Regions from separate parts of the Peribacillus sp. YIM B13481 genome, predicted to be linked through region 3. Evidence: riboswitches for the same ligand, from Rfam matches in the RefSeq annotation. Region 3 holds a riboswitch; each other region holds the start of a gene.
The links. A riboswitch is a leader RNA that binds a small molecule or an ion and turns the genes downstream of it on or off. The one in region 3 is predicted to bind preQ1.
Positions count from the first base shown of each region.

Region 1: it holds a riboswitch for preQ1, as region 3 does, so the genes downstream of both, ACFX4X_RS12485 (QueT transporter family protein) here and queC (7-cyano-7-deazaguanine synthase QueC) in region 3, are expected to answer to the same signal.
Region 2: it holds a riboswitch for preQ1, as region 3 does, so the genes downstream of both, queF (preQ(1) synthase) here and queC (7-cyano-7-deazaguanine synthase QueC) in region 3, are expected to answer to the same signal.

Region 1 covers NZ_JBHZPE010000018.1:27,406-31,678, reverse strand. The annotation lists gene ACFX4X_RS12495 (PAS domain S-box protein) at 1-150, opposite strand, end outside; gene ACFX4X_RS12490 (TVP38/TMEM64 family protein) at 266-922, opposite strand; gene ACFX4X_RS12485 (QueT transporter family protein) at 1,044-1,529, opposite strand; PreQ1 riboswitch class I at 1,536-1,580, opposite strand; gene ACFX4X_RS12480 (YbaK/EbsC family protein) at 1,740-2,261, shown strand; gene ACFX4X_RS12475 (hypothetical protein) at 2,475-3,287, shown strand; gene ACFX4X_RS12470 (DUF3892 domain-containing protein) at 3,373-3,669, opposite strand; gene adhP (alcohol dehydrogenase AdhP) at 3,944-4,273, shown strand, end outside.
Region 2 covers NZ_JBHZPE010000025.1:12,627-16,899, forward strand. The annotation lists gene ACFX4X_RS14960 (BA3454 family stress response protein) at 178-312, opposite strand; gene ACFX4X_RS14965 (DMT family transporter) at 840-1,697, opposite strand; PreQ1 riboswitch class I at 1,826-1,871, shown strand; gene queF (preQ(1) synthase) at 1,978-2,478, shown strand; gene ACFX4X_RS14975 (aspartate kinase) at 2,683-4,029, shown strand.
Region 3 covers NZ_JBHZPE010000005.1:91,860-96,132, forward strand. The annotation lists gene ACFX4X_RS05515 (methyl-accepting chemotaxis protein) at 1-1,484, opposite strand, end outside; PreQ1 riboswitch class I at 1,670-1,712, shown strand; gene queC (7-cyano-7-deazaguanine synthase QueC) at 1,768-2,433, shown strand; gene queD (6-carboxytetrahydropterin synthase QueD) at 2,433-2,903, shown strand; gene queE (7-carboxy-7-deazaguanine synthase QueE) at 2,896-3,624, shown strand; gene ACFX4X_RS05535 (DUF4260 domain-containing protein) at 3,687-4,034, opposite strand; gene ACFX4X_RS05540 (TetR/AcrR family transcriptional regulator) at 4,088-4,273, opposite strand, start outside.

The sequences.
Region 1 (4,273 bases), on a different contig from region 3:
TATAGATAAAAGGAAAAAAATGCCTTCCGCTCTTTGAAGTTGAATGAAGAACTCTTTGTTATGGATATTTGTAGTTAAAAAATAGTCGAACACGACTAGTGTAAGAATCCCGGATAGGATATAAATTGCTAAAATGGAGCGTTTGGACATGGAGATTCTCCCTGATTTTAAGACATTTCAAAGGTAAAATTACATACACATTTTAACAAACTATCGAAAAAAAATATATGCAGAATCCTAAATAAAAAAACAGGGGCCAATGCGGTCACCTGTTTTTTCTGAATAAGGATAGTTTCTTTTTCTTTTTTGCACGCTTATAGATAATGAAAAATAGTAAGAAAAGGAGTGCAAGTGCAGCTAGCGTATATTGGTTCATTTCAACGGATAGGAATCCATATGGGATTAGAGATAGGAAGAAAAAGTATATAAGGTTGCCTAGTGCCGTAGCAAATAAAAAATCCTTGAAAGTGACGGTGCTGACTCCAGCTGCCAAGTTAATTAAACTTGTTGGGATAAGCGGGAAAATCCTGCCGGTAAAAACGTACATGAAACCATGCTCTACAACAGTTTCTTGCCACTTTTTGCCCATCTTCTTTAAAAGAAGTTCCTGAAACCAGTTTCTTGCTGCATAAAAAATAAACCCTGACGCAACAACACTTGTAAACCAACTCCATAGGTAGCCATATATGAATCCGAATATCGTGACATTGATAGTCAGGAGCAATATTAAGGGGATGATTGTAAATGAATTTTGGACAAACATCAATACGAATGTCACAATAAATGTAAGCAATAAGTTTTCCATCAATATGCCAATAACTGAATCCAAGTCACTTTTCCAAATCAAAGTAAATAATTCTGCATTTAAAAAAATAAATAATACCATTACCAATAGACCGGTTAAAGTCAGGACTTTTTTCAAAGGGTCACCACCATTCTGACTAATAGTTTATCATTTTCAAGTTCATTGGTGAAAAAAGAGCTGTCGCATGATGCAGACAGCTCTGTTTACATTATAGTGGGTTAACGACGCGAAGATTCCTTTATAGCCACTTTTCAAACTGAATTCTTTTGTTCATTCCATAAATAATTGGCGCACCAATCAAGAGGACAACGAACTCACCAACAGCCGTGGTCATCCAACTTAACCAGAATGGTAAGCCAAAGGCAAGGTTCAGTTCAATTGCAATTAAGAACATTGTGAATGTGAAAAAGATAATCGTGGCGATCATTCGTCCTTTAATGCTTTTTATGGACCGAGATACAAAAATGACAAGCAATAAGGCGAGTACGGATTGCCCTACCCCGAAAATCAAATCAAATGGCACCATCGGCGAAAAAAGCAGATTAGATATGAAGACGCCGCCCACGATACCGTAGATATACTTTTTATTGAATACAATCAGATGATTCAACATTTCCGGTACACGAAATTGGAACATCTCAAAAGCAATTGGTTTAAACACCAATGAGACCGCCACATACAAGGGAGCCAATAACCCGTTTATCACGAGTGTACGAACATTCATTTTACTCTCTCCCTAGTTTTTTATCGTGGGATGGTTACGAACCACGTTAAGGCTTTTGCCCGAAGATTAATAGTATCTCATGTAAGCTTGTTTGGTCAATTTGTAAAGAATGGTTGTATTTATAAGGCAGGGGAAGTCCAAAAGGATTTTGATTTATTGTAATGAAGGATGATATTATTTTTGTATGAACTTCAAAGGAGTGAAAATTATATGTGTATCGAGAGTGTCAAAAGCCATTTTAAACAATGGGACCGGGAAGGCGATGTAATGGAGTTCGAAACATCGAGTGCTACGGTGATTGAGGCAGCAGTTACCATCGGCGTTATCCCAGCACGGATCGCTAAGACTCTTTCCTTTAGGGGGGAAGGTGAACATGCTATTTTGGTTGTAGCGGCAGGGGACGCAAAAGTGGATAATAAGAAATTTCGTCAGGTGTTCGGATTCAAAGCACGAATGTTATCACCTGAGGAAGTGCTCGAACAAACGGGCCATGCCATCGGAGGAGTTTGCCCATTTGGACTTGCAAACGATCTAGATGTTTTTCTTGATGTATCAATGAAGCGCTTTGAGTCATTGTTCCCGGCATGCGGCAGTACGAACTCTGCAATAGAACTTACACTCGCGGAATTATTTGAATATTCAGGAGCAAAGGGTTGGGTGGATGTTTGTAAGGCTTGGGAAGGAGAGGGGAATGAGGAAACGGCGGTAGGCAATGCTGTTGATGGCATTTGATTTATGGTGCCAAAAAGATCCAGATGAATGGGATTGAGTCCACTTAGTGGACTTTATTTATTGATGACATGGACATTTTATTATTCAGTTAGCGGTTAAAGCCTTATAAACTTGTTCGAATGCGATTGCTCCAAAACTTTGAAGAGGCAATCGCTCTTAAAGCGGTTCGTGATTGGTAAAACGTGCAGAAAGTTCATAAGCGGAGGATGAAAGATGTTAATTGGAAGCCATGGAAAAAGCAATAGCAGCTATCTTAGTCTTAAAACTCTTTATGAAGAAAATATTACGGTAAAGAGCATAGCCCAGGAGCTTGAGTTTTGCCATAAAAACGATCTGGCGCTGGATATCCAGAAAGCTCTGGAAAAAAAGAATTTTGATATATTGGCAGTGCAAGATCAAGGAGAAATCATCGGATATATAGATAGGGAAGAACTAGGTGAAGGGAGCGTTTCGGAATATTTAAGAAATTTTTCACCAAGGGAAATGGTTTCGGATTCAACCCCTTTGATCCAGCTTCTCCATATTTTTAAGAATAAAACAAGGGTGTTCGTATTGGAGAATAATTCAATTAAAAAGTTGATCACCCATGCCGACCTTCAAAAGCCTCCAATCAGGATGCTCATATTCGGATATATTACCTTATTGGAAATGAGGATGAGCGATATCATCATGGATAGATTTGGCGATGGCACCTGGCATCCAATGATCAGCGAAGACCGTTTAGAAAAAGCAACCGAATTATATAGGAGGAGAATCGATAAAAATGAAGATATCAATTTAATAGAGTGCCTGCAAATCAGTGATAAATTCGACATCCTACATAAGGATAAACAACTGAGGTGTTTCTTCCAAATCCCTTCAAAAAGTAAAGGGAAAAAGGATGCAAATGCCATCCGGAAATTACGTGATAAGATTTCCCATGCTAATGAACTGGGTCTGGACATGTCGTGGATGGAAATCATTGAGGTTGTCGAGTCCTGTGGCCAACTGCTCGAAATCTCTGAATCCTATCAGTATGAAAAATAAGGATCCGGCTATCATGCTGGTTCTTTTTTATCGTTTAGATCCAGACAGAAAAAAACTGCCCATATCAGGCAGTTTCCCCGTAAACTCAAAACTCCGGTAGTTGATCCAGGTTATTTTCTTTTATCCCATCGGGCTCACTCCGCAATATGTCACGGCCATATTTATGAAAGACGTCAACATTGGCCAGGTTGCCTGCTTTGGCTTCCGAAAGGGCAGTGGGGTAGTCGAGCTCGCGGCCGGAGTCCGTCTTGATGGCGATAATATTGTCCTCTTCATTTTTCCTTACGGCGATGATTTCTTCTTTTCCAGCTGAATCAAGTTGGTTTGCTTGCGGTGTTCCTTGCTGTTTATAGGATTCATAGGCTTTTTCAAATTGGTCCATGTTTTAGACACCTCCTATTTATAGGGTGAGCTATTTGGTCTGCAATATACAAACCGGATTTCGTCCGACTTGAGCCGTTAATTCGTCCAGAAGTGCCGACTTTTCGGCACTTTTTTTTAGTGAATGCTGTTGTCTTGGCCTTTTGAAGTGGCATGGCACTTGCATCTTGTATGTGTGGTAGTAAAAAAATATCCACTTAATTAAGGGAGGAATATGAATCATGAATGTAAAACAAGGGGAAAGCACTTTCAATGCAAAACAACAGATTAGGACAATGAAGGCAGCAGTCGTCAATGAATTTAACCAAGAACTTGAGATTAAAGAAGTACCCATCCCAGACTTGGTTTATGGTGAGATATTAGTGAAAATTAAAGCATGTGGCGTGTGTCATACCGATTTACATGCGGTACATGGCGATTGGCCAGTTAAACCTAAACTTCCGCTTATCCCTGGACATGAGGGTGTAGGCATTATAGAAAAGGTGGCAGAAGGCGTAACTTCCTTGAAAGTAGGTGACCGTGTTGGGATCCCATGGCTTTACTCGGCCTGTGGCGATTGTGAGTATTGTCTGACTGGAAGGGAGACGCTTTGCTTGGATCAACTG
Region 2 (4,273 bases), on a different contig from region 3:
ATTAAAAGTGGATTTAGGGGAAAATCGTTATCGAGGAGTTCTTTGAATAGAACAAAATTCATTAGAATACTATAAATGAAATACAATAAATCTGGATTTAAATGCGAAAAGTAATTTTGATGATTATGTCTAAAAGGGTAATAAAAAAAGCAGGTATCTAAAGCGATGCCTGCTTTTTTAAGCTTTCCATTGTTTTTCCACTTGATTAAGGGCTTGTTGTAATATTTCTTCTTGATTAGTACCTGGTTTAGTAAGGACGTTAGTTTGATAAGATTTTCCTTGGAAATCAACTGTTACTGTAACTTTTACCATTATACATCTTTCCTTTCTTGGTTCAGTAATGAGGTGGTTGTACCTACTTCTTTTATACCCGTAGGGGAAGACTTTTCAAACATTGCGAAGTAGCAAAGTGTGGAGATCTAATATTCAAAATTATCTGATATTTAGAAGGGGATGTCAACACTTTTTTTTGACAGACTCCATTTCCTGATTTATTTTTAGGCTGTTTTCACATACTTTGTTGCTATTTACCAGGTAGTGAGTTGTGGTTGATTTCCCTCCAGATGCTCGCTTTCCGCGGGGCGGGCGGTGAGCCTCCTCGGCGTAAACGCCTGTGGGGTCTCACCTGTCCCGCTGCTCCCGCAGGAGTCTCGCACTTCCGCTCCAATCAACCTTAAATAGTTTCGTTTTAAAAACAACAATCTTTACGAAAAGAACCTATTTTTATGTGTACAAGGCTTGTGTATTGGGGTCAGACCATACCCTTTTTTTGCGGCTATATAAAGACGACCTGGCTTGTGTGCGTATAACAGCCAGGTTGTTTTTGTAAAATTAACTATTCATATTTTAGTTAAGATAATTCCGATTAATGCTGCAAGTACGCCGGCAATTTGATAGGATTTAAGTTTTTCTTTGAATAAATAACAACCAGCGAATACGACAACTAAACAGTTCAGGCTGACGACAGGGAAGATGATGCTGGCGATTCCAGTATTTAATGCAAAGAAATAACATCCATAGGCTATGATGCTTAATAATCCTACGAGTGATCCAATTTTCACTTCCATTAACTTAATCTTCTCATTCTTGATGGCTAATGCCGAAATGAGATAAAGTGTTCCGCCACCATACATTGATACTAGGATATCAAGGGAGTTTAAATGAAGACGGGTTGATGTCGTCATTAAGATACCTAGCACACCAAATGAGAAAATCGCAAATAATGTGTGCATCATCCAAGGTAAATATTGATGATTGCCCTTAGCATTAGGTGTATACTGAATGACAAGGGTAGCGAGCAGCATGCAGACAATTCCGCTCCACTGCAGCGAAGAAATATGCTCATGAAAAATTAATGCAGCACAGAGGATGGGAAATATTGCATTTGCTGCGATCAGTGGTGATGTCAAACTTGCCGGCCCTTTTTCAAAGGCGCTTGCCATCTGGATATTACCGTTAGCGTTCAGTACACCAATGGCTCCACCAAGCAAGATGGATAGCCAGTTAGTAGTCAAACCATCTACAAATCCGCTATATAAAAGTGCCATGATGAAGGCGGTAAAATAAAAGAAAAATTGGATATGTACCTTTGAGTAACCCTTTCCGCTACTCCATTTAAAAATGCTGTTATTGATTCCGAAACATAAACTGGTGATAAGAGCCGCAAAAATCCACATTGCTTTAATCTCTTCCTTCATGTAGGATAAACTTCTTCTACATTTTAAGCCGAATACGTGTAGGAATCAAACTAAAATAAAAAGTAGATTGACAGATTAAATATTTTTTTCTATATTTACTATGACAATTTTAAAATATTTCCCGATAAACGGGAGAGGTTCATAGCTTCACCCTCTTAAAAAAACTATGGCTTTGATTTTTTTTGCGAATCAACCATATCTTTGAGGAGATATGGTTTTTGTTATATAGAGGCCCATTTTATGAATCTCCCCTGACAAACGTGGATGAGGAGGACTTTTTATGTCTGGAAGAAAAGAAGAAGAATTAAAAAAAGATATCACACTGCTTGGGAATCAAGGGACAAAATATACATTTGACTATGCGCCTGAAATTCTGGAATCATTCGATAACAAGCATCCGAACCGGGATTATTTCGTCAAATTCAATTGCCCGGAATTCACTAGCTTATGTCCAATAACGGGCCAGCCGGACTTTGCGACCATTTACATCAGCTATATTCCAAGTGTGAAGATGGTGGAAAGCAAGTCATTGAAACTTTATTTATTCAGCTTCCGTAATCATGGTGATTTCCATGAAGACTGCATGAACATCATCATGAATGATTTAATCGAGTTGATGGATCCCAAATATATTGAAGTCTGGGGCAAGTTTACACCTAGGGGCGGAATTTCCATCGATCCTTACACAAATTATGGTAAACCAGGTACGAAGTATGAGGAAATGGCGGATTACCGCTTGATGAATCATGACTTATACCCGGAAACCGTGGATAATCGCTAATGATTAGAAAAAGACAACTGGCTTATGCCGTTGTCTTTTTTTTGGGTTTTTGTTATTCTCATTCAGTAAACTCACTATTTTGTATTTTTTAAAAACACAAATGTCCTCCTGGAACGGAATTACCACTTGATTGTTTCGTGAAAAAACGTAATAATAGGAAGAGTTAATTTTGACAGAATATTTTCAAAAATAGGGGATGTCGTGATGAAAGTTGCAAAGTTTGGCGGAAGTTCACTTGCGTCAGGAGAACAGTTGAAAAAGGTATTCGAAATTGTAGTTGCTGATCCAGAGAGGAAGATTGTTGTCGTTTCGGCTCCAGGGAAACGCAATTCAAATGATATAAAGGTGACGGATCTATTGATTGAGGCTGCGGAACAGCAGCTGCGCGGGGATAACGGAGAGCATTTGATAGAAGATGTGGTATCCCGCTATGCGAGCATTGCTGAAGAGCTGGATATATCCGAGGAGGTCATCACTGGGATTCATGGAAATCTAAAAGCACTGTTGCATGGAGACCAATCTAACCCGAAGCGCTATTTGGATGCTTTAATGGCCAGTGGCGAGGATAATAATGCGAAGCTGGTTGCAGGTTATTTTCAAAGCCGTGGTGTAGAGGCTCAGTATATAAATCCAAAGAAGGCTGGCTTGATCGTAACGGATGAAGATGGATTTACCCAGGTGATGCCAGAATCGTATGATCGGTTATATGCTCTACGTGATGAGCCAGGAATCGTAGTATTCCCAGGGTTCTTCGGATACACGTTAGATGGTGAGGTTTTAACATTCTCAAGAAGCGGTTCCGATATTACGGGTTCGATTCTTGCGAATGGGGTCAAAGCCGATTTGTATGAGAACTTTACGGACGTGGATGCCGTTTATGCGGTGAATCCAAATGTGGTTTCCAATCCGAAGGGAATCAGGGAATTAACCTATCGTGAAATGCGGGAGCTTTCTTATGCCGGTTTCTCGGTATTTCATGATGAGGCGTTGATTCCTGCATTCCGTGCGGGAATACCAGTCCATATACAAAATACAAACAATCCGGCTGCACAAGGGACCCGCATTGTAAGTTCACGGGATAATACGAATGGGCCGGTTATTGGGATTGCAAGTGATAAAGGATTTTGCAGTATTTACATTAGCAAATATTTGATGAACCGGGAAGTTGGTTTTGGTCGGAAACTGCTGCATATCCTTGAAGATTACGGAGTTTCGTATGAGCATATTCCATCAGGCATCGATGATGTGACACTTATTCTAAGGCAGGACCAGATGGAGGGTGAAACCGAGAAGAAAATCATTTCACGAATCAAGAAAGAGCTACATGCCGATGAGGTGAATGTGGAGCATGATCTTGCTTTGATCATGATTGTAGGTGAAGGAATGCGTCATAATGTCGGTACAACGGCAAGGGCGTCAAAAGCGCTGGCCGAAGCAAAGGTGAACATTGAAATGATCAACCAAGGCTCTTCGGAAGTAAGCATGATGTTCGGTGTGAAAGGGCACAGTGAAGAGACGGCCATTCAGGCCTTATATCACGAATTTTTTTGAGTAAGAGCGTTTAGGGACCTCCTTGAAAAGGGAGGTTTTTTTGGATATGAATTGTCCCCGCCAATAATAAGTTGAACTCCATGATTGTGAAAAACGAATGATGGAAAACAATTAAGTTCGAGTGAATAAAAGACGCGCCGAGGGTAGCGCGTCATGTTTAGTTCAGGACCCATTTGTCCTTTAAGAATAATATCCTTGAGACAGTAAAGAAGAGGATGATCGAGACAATGAGGGAGCTGGCTGT
Region 3 (4,273 bases):
GAGATATAGTTCAATTCAGCTGTAATATGCTGTATTTTCATTCCCATATTCCCGACAGAGTGATTGATTGTTTCAAAGGTTTGGCCGGTGAGCGTAATCTGTTTCGTGCCTTCATCCACCTGTGTATAACCATCTTCCAGGGAGTGGACGACCGTTTTTGAATCTGTTTGAATAGCGGTGACAATATCGGTGATATCCCCAACGGATTGTGTGACCCCTTCAGCGAGTTTCCGCACTTCAGCTGCGACGACGGCGAAGCCCTTGCCATGTTCACCAGCGCGTGCAGCTTCTATGGCTGCATTCAGCGCCAATAGGTTGGTTTGATTGGATATATCTTTGATGACCTGCACAAGCTGTGAGATTTCCTGTGATTGAGAATCGAGCCTTTTCACTTGCCCGACGGCATTTTTGACAATTCCGTCAATCATTTGCATTTGTTGGACCGAACTGCGCATTAAAGTGGTGCCCTCCTTGGTCAAGGATAGGATCTCGGTCGGACTTTGAGATACCTCCATTCCTTCAAGATGGGCCTGCTCGATCTTGCCGGTGAAATCATCCATCATGCGGACCATTTCAGCTGCCCGGTTGGCTTGTGAGTCCGAGCCTTCCGAAAGTTCGTACATGGTAGTCGCAATCTGTTTGCTGCCCTGTTGCACTTCATTTGCTGATTGAGTCAGATCCTCGCTTTGGTTGGAAACGGATTCGGATACAACCAGCATTTTTTCAATCGTATCACGAAGGTTTTTCTGCATTTGGTTGGCGGATACCGTTAATTCACCCATTTCATCATTTGACTTTTGCTCCAGGGGCTCATGATTCAGTTTTCCGTCAGCAACCATTTTCATCCTGTCCCTGACTTTAAGGAGGGGGGTGGTAATGAGGTTTGCAGTCACAAGTGCAAGCACAAGGCCGATAAGGACTGCCGCAATGGATATGATGATACTTGTAGACTTAACCGATTTCCCGCTTGCGATGACGGTTTCACCTGAAGAGACAATCGTTTTTTCGCGTTCGGAAGCTAGCTCTCTAAACCCATCCATCAATTCATTGCTTATTGGTGCAACTTCATCCTTTAGTATTTCTATAGCACGTTCTTCATTTCCTTGATCATATTGTGTAAATACGCGGTCTATAATAATCGTTCTCCAATCCACGCTTTTCTCAATCAATTCCTTCGTTTTTTCAGAATCACTTAAGGCTAAAAGATCCTCCTGAATGACTTTGCTTTCTTCGGTATATTTTAAGAACTTCTCTTTATTACTTTCGTCGCCAAATAGAATATAGCCTCTTGCGAGTGCGCTTCTTTGTGCAACATTATTGAGTAGTTGTTCTTCATCAATTAGAATCGGCAATTTTTGGCTAATAATATCTTTGGAATGTACAAGTGACTTATTGCTGCTATAAATATTAAATGCTCCTAAGATGATACACAAAGATATGATGAGTGAAAATGCTGCCAATATCTTTCCTTTAATACTTTTCAAATTAATGAACCCCTTTATCGATATTTTATTCACTCTTTTTTATCGGATAAATAATGGGTTATTTAAGCAGATGAGAAGATAACCAAGTTTTCCGTTAGGTGTGATTTTCCATAATCCAAACATCTTGATTTCTTCTCGTTTTCAAGTTACTATTGACTTGGAAAAATATAATATTCCGCATTATGGCGGAAGAGGTTCTAGCTACCCTCTCAAAAAAACTAAGGAGAAACAGTGCTCTTTTCTTAGGGTGCTGTTTTTTTCCGTAAAAAGGAGTTTTATAGAAATGAAGAAGAAAGAAAAGGCAGTGGTTGTGTTTAGCGGAGGTCAGGACAGTACGACGTGCCTGTTCTGGGCGATGGAGAGATATGAGGAAGTGGAAGCGGTGACGTTTGATTATAATCAGCGGCACAGCTTGGAAATCGAATGCGCTCAAGAGATTGCCAAGGAATTGGGCGTGAACCATCATATCCTTGATATGTCGCTGCTGAACCAACTGGCACCGAATGCTTTGACGAGAAGTGACATTGCAGTGGAGGACGGGGAAGACGGGGAATTGCCGTCGACGTTCGTACCAGGGCGGAATTTACTGTTCCTATCGTTTGCCGGAGTGTTGGCCAGTCAGATTGGCGCTAAACATATTGTCACCGGTGTCTGTGAAACGGATTTCAGCGGATATCCGGACTGCCGGGATGTATTCATTAAATCGTTGAATGTGACCTTGAACTTGTCGATGGACCAGTCATTCGTGATTGATACGCCGCTTATGTGGCTTAATAAAGAGGAAACATGGGAGCTTGCCGATCAGCTTGGCGCGTTCGACTTTGTCCGCGAAAAGACCCTGACTTGCTATAACGGAATCATATCAGACGGCTGTGGAGATTGTCCGGCATGTAAGTTGCGGAAAAAAGGATTGGATGACTATGTAAGCAGACGGAAGGTGCTTTCGTGATGTACGGTTTTACTATAGTAGATAAACTCCAAAAAATAGATCAAGATATTCAGCGCAGCCAATTGAAATATACAACTAAAAGGGTCATGGTCAGTAAGGAATTTACCTTTGACGCAGCACACCATCTACATGACTATGAAGGAAAATGCAAGAACTTGCATGGCCATACGTATAAGGTCATTTTCGGATTGAGCGGGTACACGGATTCACGCGGTTTGATGATAGATTTCGGGGACATCAAGGATATATGGAAAAATGAAATTGAAATCCACCTTGATCATCGTTATTTGAATGAAACCTTGCCGCTCATGAACACTACGGCTGAAAATATGGTTGTCTGGATTTATGAAAAAATGGCCGAAGCCCTTTCATTAAAGGAATATGAGGGTGCTAGGGTCGAATTCGTTCGACTATACGAAACGCCGACAAGCTATGCCGAAGCCAGACGGGAGTGGATGGAAAGTGAGTAAACTCCCGGTTATGGAAATCTTCGGACCGACCATCCAAGGTGAGGGAATGGTCATTGGCCAAAAAACCATGTTCGTTCGGACGGCTGGCTGCGATTATTCATGTGCCTGGTGTGATTCCGCATTTACTTGGGATGGCACCGGTAAGGAAGATACCGTCCAAATGACTGCCGAGGAAATATGGGATGAGCTGAAGCGGATTGGGGGTGCCGGTTTTTCCTTCGTGACGATATCAGGCGGAAACCCGGCACTGCTGAAAAACTTAAACAGCCTGGTAGCGATCCTACATGAAAATAAAATGAAAATAGGTGTCGAAACACAAGGGAGCAGATGGCAGGATTGGTTTCTCGATATTGATGAATTGACTATTTCTCCTAAGCCGCCGAGTTCAAAAATGAACACGGACTTTACGGTGCTCGACCAAATCATATCGAACCTTGCCAATCGAAACCCTGAAAACCATGTCTCATTGAAGGTAGTCGTCTTTAACGAAGAGGATTATCAATATGCTAAAAATGTACATGGCCGCTACCCCGATATTCCTTTTTATCTGCAGGTCGGCAATGACGACAGCAGTACGGCGGATGATCGTCAATTGATCAGCGGGCTTTTGAGAAAATACGAGGAGCTAATTGATAAAGTGATAGCCGATGATGAATTGAATGATGTGAAAGTGCTGCCACAGCTTCATACTTATATATGGGGCAACAAGCGAGGCGTGTAAAGATCAGAGACAGAAGGCGGTGTGATGCGTAATCACACTGCCTTTTACATATGGAAAGCTACCTATACCTTTTGAAGGTGTGTAGCTTTGAAGGATGATGTGTATTTAAGGCCATACCCAAATAACCGATCCATTCCAATATGTGCGGTCCAAATTGACCCGATCATCATAAGCGCATCAGACTTTAGAAAAATGGCTAGCAAAATCATGAAAATGGACAGGGTATAAGTGTGAAATAGGTTATAAACCTTTGCTCCAACTCGATCATCAATTAGATAGGCCAACATGGAAACATCAGGCGATAAAATAAATAAAAGGAAAATCCACCAGCTGAATTCATATAACGAATAGATGTAAATCATCGCTAAAAGGACCATGAGTCCTTCGATATGAAGGAATTTCTTTACCATTTTCCAACCTCCCAAAATTTAATTAACCATTGGTCAATAATTTTAGTGAAAAATCAAACAATGTTCTTGATGATATTTTTCACGTGAAAATAAGCTAAACCTTTTACATCTGGATAGGATAGTTCAGAATTGATATAAAAAGTTATGAATCCGTGAAGGGAAAGGAAAATGGACCATATGGATGCAGGATTCAGTTTGTTGTCGGTTAATTCTGTCAAGGATTGGATTAGCTTTTCATA